One region of the Glutamicibacter bergerei genome, then DNA from elsewhere that is predicted to be linked to it. Evidence: predicted binding sites of a transcription regulator. Region 1 holds the regulator's gene; the other holds the start of a gene.

The links. Region 1 encodes Rex, which represses fermentation and respiration genes when NADH is low (regulators of the CRP and FNR family bind a similar motif). Its sites were predicted from a motif close to CTTGTGAANNNNTTCACAAG; they were not measured.
Region 2: ACX5K5_RS07865 (glyceraldehyde-3-phosphate dehydrogenase) is a predicted target of Rex. The motif match lies at 1,995-2,014, and genes of this name have one in related genera.

The regions. Positions count from the first base shown of each region.
Region 1 covers NZ_CM137131.1:2,603,733-2,607,141, forward strand. Annotated here, with positions in the region: gene ACX5K5_RS12120 (histidine phosphatase family protein) at 1-406, opposite strand, end outside; gene ACX5K5_RS12125 (hypothetical protein) at 591-1,346, shown strand; gene ACX5K5_RS12130 (redox-sensing transcriptional repressor Rex) at 1,435-2,070, opposite strand; gene ACX5K5_RS12135 (glutaredoxin family protein) at 2,130-2,366, opposite strand; gene ACX5K5_RS12140 (HAD family hydrolase) at 2,438-3,244, shown strand; gene ACX5K5_RS12145 (30S ribosomal protein bS22) at 3,332-3,409, opposite strand, start outside.
Region 2 covers NZ_CM137131.1:1,711,143-1,714,551, forward strand. Annotated here, with positions in the region: gene ACX5K5_RS07855 (dihydrolipoyl dehydrogenase family protein) at 128-1,582, shown strand; RNA gene rnpB (RNase P RNA component class A) at 1,630-1,985, shown strand; gene ACX5K5_RS07865 (glyceraldehyde-3-phosphate dehydrogenase) at 2,169-3,409, shown strand, end outside.

The DNA.
Region 1 (3,409 bases):
TGGCCAGGCGCATTCGAGCAACCTGCTCCACATAAGGTTCACCCCACGAGGGTCTCAGTGGGTTACACAGTAGCGGCCAATAGCGCGGGTTTTTCAGCTGCGACTTCATCTGCGCTAAACCTTCAAACCTGTTTCCGGCTTCGATGACTCGTTCATCGGTGATGATTGGTAAGTCCAGTGCCTGCGCGGTTGGTTGCGCGGTCTGCTGGGCCCGGATTAGCGGGGAGGCGACTAAACGAACTACGTTTGCGCCTTCGGTCTGCCGCTTGGCGAAGTATTCTCCGGCGCGGTCTGCCATCTGGAATCCCAGTTCGGACAGTCCGAATCCTGGGATGCGGCCATACAACACGCGGTCCGGGTTGAGAACTTCCCCGTGGCGCAACAAATGAACGGTTGAAACTGGCATGGTTACAGTCTCTCAAACAATCAACCTAAAAGATGAAAATTGTGGCCACGATCAAGTATTCACAGCATCCGCATGGGATTCCCATATCAAAAAACCATCCTTTCGGAGGGCCTGATCACAATCGCCACCAACTAGGCTAGAAGATAGAGAAATTTGATAGCTCAGCAACATGCAAAGGATGGTTATGAGCACCAACGATCCAAACCAGCCGGGCCAGCCGTACAACCCTGCGGCGGGCTCCGGAAATTCGAACCCGAGCCCTTACGGCGAGAATCCATACGGCAGTCAGCCCAACCCTTATGGCCAAAATGCGGGGCAACAGCAGCCCCCACAGTTCCAGCAGTATCCGCAGCAAGGTGGATACGCACCGGTGCAACCACCGACCGAGCGTCCCAAAACGCTGCAGATCGCGTTTATATTGATCATGCTCGCCGGAGTGTTTAACGCCGCATCAAGCTGGCTCATCAACAGCACCAATCTCATTGGTAACGTCATCACTTCTCAGTGGACGCTATTTGAAGAGCAGATGCGTGCCTCGATGGAGACGAACAGCGACCCCGCAGTCAATGCAGAGCTTGAAAAAATGCTCGCCAATCCCGACGCATTTATGGCTCAGATCTCCTCATCGATGACCAGCTTCACCATCGTTGGTATGATTATCAGCTTGCTGGCTTACTTCTTGGTCGGTTTTTTTGTTGGTCGTGGCGTCGGCGCGATGCGTATTATCGCCACCATCTTTGCTGTTCTTTCGATCATCAGTTTGCTGATGTACCTGCCAATGATCAGCATGTACGCGAACTCCTCGGACACCATGATGGTCAACGTGGTATTCACCCTCAGTGTGCTGCTCGGTATCGGGGGCGTAGTTTTTGCTTGGTTGCCTGAGTCCTCGAAGTACATCGTTGCGCGCCGCATGGCCCGCCGCGCCGGTTACCGCTAAGCCGTACGGGCATTCTGATTCAGCCTTAACAACCTAGGTCACGACTTCTCAGAAGTCGTGACCTAGGTTGTTTCTTTAGGCTTCGCCTTTAGCTTTGAACCGCGTGATAGGCCAGAATCTGTAATTCGGTTGACAGATCCACGCGGCGCACAATCATCCCAGCGGGAATTCGCAAGGGGCGAGGAGCGAAGCTGAGTACCGACTTCACCCCATGCGCTGCCAGTGCATCAATCAATTCTTGGGCGGCCTCCCCCGGAACGGCGAGAACCGCAATATTGATTTGTTCTCGGCGGATCACCTCGCCCAGGGTGCCAATTGGCTCAACCACAAGATCTCCGACGCCACTGCCGATTAAGTTCGTAGACGTATCAAGAATTGCTCGGACCTTGAATCCACGACTGGCAAAGCCGGCATAACCGCTCAAGGCGCGTCCCAGGTTACCTGCACCAAGGATGGCTACCCGCCAGTCCTTGGTCAATCCCAGCGTCCGGTTGATATGTTCGGCCAGTTCGGTCACCACATATCCCACGCCGCGGGTTCCATAGGACCCAAGCAGTGAGAGATCTTTACGCAGAATCGCCGGATTAACGCCGGCTTCTTTGGCCAGCACACCAGAACTCGTGCGTTCGGTGCCTTGCGCTTCGAATGCGTTCAGGGCGCGCAGGTATTGGGTCAATCGGGTCAATGTTGCTTCGGGCAATACCCGCGGCTCAGGCTCAGTCATGAGCAGCAGTTCGAACAGGTTTTGTGAGCGCAGGACATGTCTCTGGGGTCTTCATACGGTTAGCTACCCAGCAGACGTTCGAGGCGTTGGCCGTCAACAGTCCAGAAGTCGCGCACTTGACCGTCAATGAGCAACACCGGCACCTCTTCGTGGTGCCTGGCCAGTAGTTCTGGGTGCTCATCAATGTCGAGTTCTGAGAACTCCATGTTCATTCGTTCGGTGACGTCTTTGACCGTGGCTCGGGCCGCCGCGCATAGGTGGCATCCTTGACGCACCAACAACTGAATCTCATGCAATTTACTCACCCTTCAATAATCTCACGAGCCGCAACCAGCGTCTAAGTCGAGAATGAAATAAACTGAATCAAATGCAGTCATCAGAGCACCTCAGCGAGCAGCCCACCACGACGCCACACGATGTCGTTGCCGCCTTCTTCGATGTGGATAACACCATGGTGCGCGGTGCCACCCTATATTTGCTGGCCCGAAAAATGCATCAGCGCCGGTTCTTTCAGTTTCGTGAAATTTTATGGTTTGCTCTCAAGCAGTTACGTTTTGCCGCCCGTGGCGAGCATATTGGCGACATCCACCAGATTCGTGACCGTGCTTTACTCATGGCCAAGGGTATTTCCGTGGCCGAGATGGCCCAAATTGGCCAAGAGATCTATGACGAGTACATCGAACCAAAACTTTGGAAAGGTACCGTCTCGATTGCCCATCAGCATTTAGCCGTAGGGCGTGAGGTGTGGCTAGTGACGGCAACTCCCCTGGAAGTAGCGAACGTCATATCCGAAAGGCTGACATTAACCGGTGCCTTGGGGACGGTTGTGGAGCGTAAAGACGGAAAATACACCGGTGCGTTGGCCACCCCGATCCTGCATGCAGCCGAAAAAGCACAAGCTATTCGATTGCTAGCTAAAGAACGCGGGATCAAGCTTTCGAAATCGTGGGCCTACTCTGATTCCTATAACGATGTGCCGCTGTTAGAGGCCGTAGGCCACCCGGTGGCGATCAACCCCGACGCCCGGCTCCGTGCCTACGCTAAACGCCGTGGTTGGCAAGTCTACGACTTCCGCACCGGTCAGCGTGCAGCACGGATCAGTTTGCGCCTTGCGGGCGTTCTAGGCGCGCTGTGGGCCGCCAGGCGGTCATTGCTCGCTCGGCGCGGCCGATAGTTCCAGAAAAAGCAATCGCCACCGTCAAGGTCAAACCTTGATACGGTGGCGATAATTGCCAAGAGGCAAAAGCTGCTTGAAGCAGATTTACTTCTTATTGCGACGCTGGTGACGAGTTTTACGAAGCAATTTGCGGTGCTTCTTCTTCGACATACGCTTGCGGCG
Region 2 (3,409 bases), 890 kb from region 1:
TCGGAGATCAACCGGGGTTCAGCGCAGGCAGATAGCTGGAACGAAGAGCTGATCATGTACGAATCACCGGCACCTAGCTACGCTGAGCACAGTAACCTGAACTCGTTTTTTGCAGTGAGGAAACATCATGAATGAATCTGCGCACAGCTCTTCCTCGGAGGAATACGACTTTGACCTGATAGTCATTGGTGCCGGCCCGGCAGGGGAGAACGCGGCCGATTACGCGGTCAAGCATGGGTTGCGGGTCGCAATCATTGAGTCTGAACTGGTTGGCGGCGAATGTTCCTATTGGGCGTGCATGCCGTCCAAGGCACTGCTTCGCAGTGGGCAGGCGTTGAATGCGGCACGCAGGTTACCTGGAGCAAAGCAGGCAATCACCTCACCGATCAACGTCGAGCAGGTATTAGCGCGACGGGATTCATTCGCCGGTGACTGGGATGACTCGGGGCAAACCGGGTGGCTAGACTCGGCGGGGATTGAGCTGATTCGCGGCCGCGGTGAACTTGTCGGTGCGCATCTTGTCCAGGTTGGACAGGCCCAGTATTCGGCGCTCGCCGTGGTGCTTGCTACCGGTTCGGTGCCGGCGCTGCCCAATATTGAGGGTTTAGTACAGGCCAAGCCCTGGGGCACCAGAGAAGCTACCGCGGCTAAAGAAATTCCCGCGCGCTTGATCATTATTGGTGCAGGTGTGGCGGGCACCGAGCTGGCCTTCGCCTTTTCTTCCCTTGGTTCACAGGTCACGATGCTCTCCCGCGGATCCTTGGTCAGTCGTGAGGAACCATTTGTTGGCAAATATCTTGCGAAAGCACTAGAAGTTGCGGGCGTTCAGTTCCTTCAGGGTGTCACCCCGGATCGTGTAGACCGAGACGCAGAGGGTGTGGTGAGCGTCCGGCTTGGGGACGGTAGGCAAATTTTCGCCGATCAGGTGCTGGTTTCTACCGGCAGGCGGGCTAATACCGCGAATCTTGGCTTGGCGGCACTGAACCTGGACCCCACGGCAAAGCTGAGTGTGGATGACACGATGCTCGTTGAGGGCTTCGACTGGCTTTACGCGGTGGGCGATGTGAATTCCCGCGCCGCACTAACCCATCAGGGAAAGTACCAGGCTCGCATTGCCGGTGAGGCGATCGCCGCGCGGCGCAACGGCGAACAGCTCTCGGAAAGGCAGTGGGGTAGCCACGTGGCGAGCGCTGATCACGTCGCCGTCCCACGAGTAATTTTTAGTGACCCGCAGGTCGCGGCCGTCGGAATGACCGAAGCGGAAGCGCGAGCTAAAAAACTCAACATCCGCTGTGTGGAGTACGAGCTGGGTGCAGTGGCCGGCGCCAGTCTGCACGCCGACGGGTATCAGGGCCATGCCAAGTTGGTCGTTGAGCAAAATCGCCAGGTGGTTATCGGGGCAACCTTTGTCGGTCAAGATGTCGCAGAGCTTTTGCACGCGGCGACTATTGCGATTGTCGGCGAGGTGGCTATGGACAGGTTGTGGCATGCGGTTCCCGCATACCCAACGATCAGTGAAATTTGGTTGCGCTTATTGGAGGAATATCATTTCGCTACGCCAAATGTGGCCAGCGGCTCGTAAGGCGAAGTCGGTGTAAGGAAACTGGCGGGGCTAGAATGGTTAACGAATGGGATGACTAGGCGATCGCGTGCCGTGCAAACGGCCCGAGGAACGTCCGGGCTCCACAGAACAGGGTGGTGGGTAACGCCCACTCGGGGTAACCCGCAGGCTAGTGCCACAGAAAATAGACCGCCAGGTTTTCCTGGTAAGGGTGAAACGGTGGTGTAAGAGACCACCAGCATTCCGGGTGACCGGGATGGCTTGGTAAACCCCACCCGGAGCAAGGTCAGACAGACTGCGTTATGAGGGCTGTTCGCCCCATGCAGTCGGGTGGACCGCTAGAGGCTGTCGGCAACGGCAGTCGTAGATAGATGATCGTCTTCGCGCAAGCGGACAGAACCCGGCGTATCGGTCATCCCATTCACTCACCACTCTGGTGAGATGATTCACAGGCGTCAGGCTCCGCTTCGCGGGTGCACCGTCTAGAATAGATACGTACTTGCGGGGATGATCCTGTTACCCCGCGCCACCGCAAAAGCAATGGTGCTTCTCACGGTGCCAACCGACTTTATGGATCTGGAAGTCGGCTGAAATGGAAGGATTTTCTGTGACCCAGCAGTCTGTCGTTGCCCAGGAAGAATGGAGCGGGCGCGAAGAGCTCGCCGAGGCCATGATTCCACTGATCGGACGTCTTAACCGCAAGAACAATGTGGTGACCTCGATCTACGGCCGTAAGTTGATCAACCAGTCGGCCATCGACATCATCAAGGCCCACCGCGTAGTGCGCCGGATTGATGGCAAGGAATTGGCGTTGACCACTACCATGCCGATCCTTGAAGCAATTGAATCCTTGAACGTTGGTTCGGTTTCCGTTGACTTGGGCCGCCTGAACAAGAAGTTCGTCGAATCCGGTTCGCAGGACCTGAACGCATTCCTCACCCAAGAATTGGGCGAAAAGGTCGGTCAGGCTGGCGCCACCGACGTTGAGCCACAGGACGTCGTGCTCTACGGATTTGGCCGTATCGGCCGTCTGCTGGCACGTATCCTCATCGAGCGCGGAGGCTACGGCCTGCGCCTGCGAGCCATCGTGGTGCGTAAGGGCTCGGATGACGACATCGTCAAGCGTGCTTCGCTGCTGCGTCGCGACTCGGTCCACGGCCGCTTTGACGGCTCGATCACCGTGGACGAGGCCAACAGCACCATCTTGGCCAACGGCACCCTGATCAAGGTCATCTACTCGAATGACCCAACCACCGTTGACTACACCGAGCATGGCATCAACAACGCCATCGTGGTGGATAACACCGGTCGCTGGCGCGATGAGGCTGGCCTGTCCCAGCACCTGCAGGCCAAGGGTGTTGCCCGCGTGCTGCTGACCGCACCGGGCAAGGGTGATCTGAAGAACATCGTCCACGGCATCAATGATTCCTGGATCACCGCCGAGGACAAGATCGTCACCGCCGCGTCGTGCACGACCAACGCGATCACCCCGATTCTGAAGGCACTGAACGACAAGTTCGGCGTCATCCACGGACACGTTGAAACCGTTCACTCGTTCACCAACGACCAGAACCTGATCGACAACTTCCACAAGGGTGAGCGTCGCGGCCGTTCGGCAGCGCTGAACATGGTGATCACCGAAACCGGTGCCGCCAAGGCCGTCGCCAAGGCCCTGCCAGAGCTCGAAGGCAAGCTGACCGGTAACGCAATCCGCGTGCCAACCCCAGATGTCTCCATGGCGATCCTGAACCTCAACCTTGAGAACGGGACCACCAAGGAAGAGCTGAACGCTTACCTGCGTGAGGCTTCGCTGACCTCCAGCCTGCACCGCCAGATCGACTACATCGA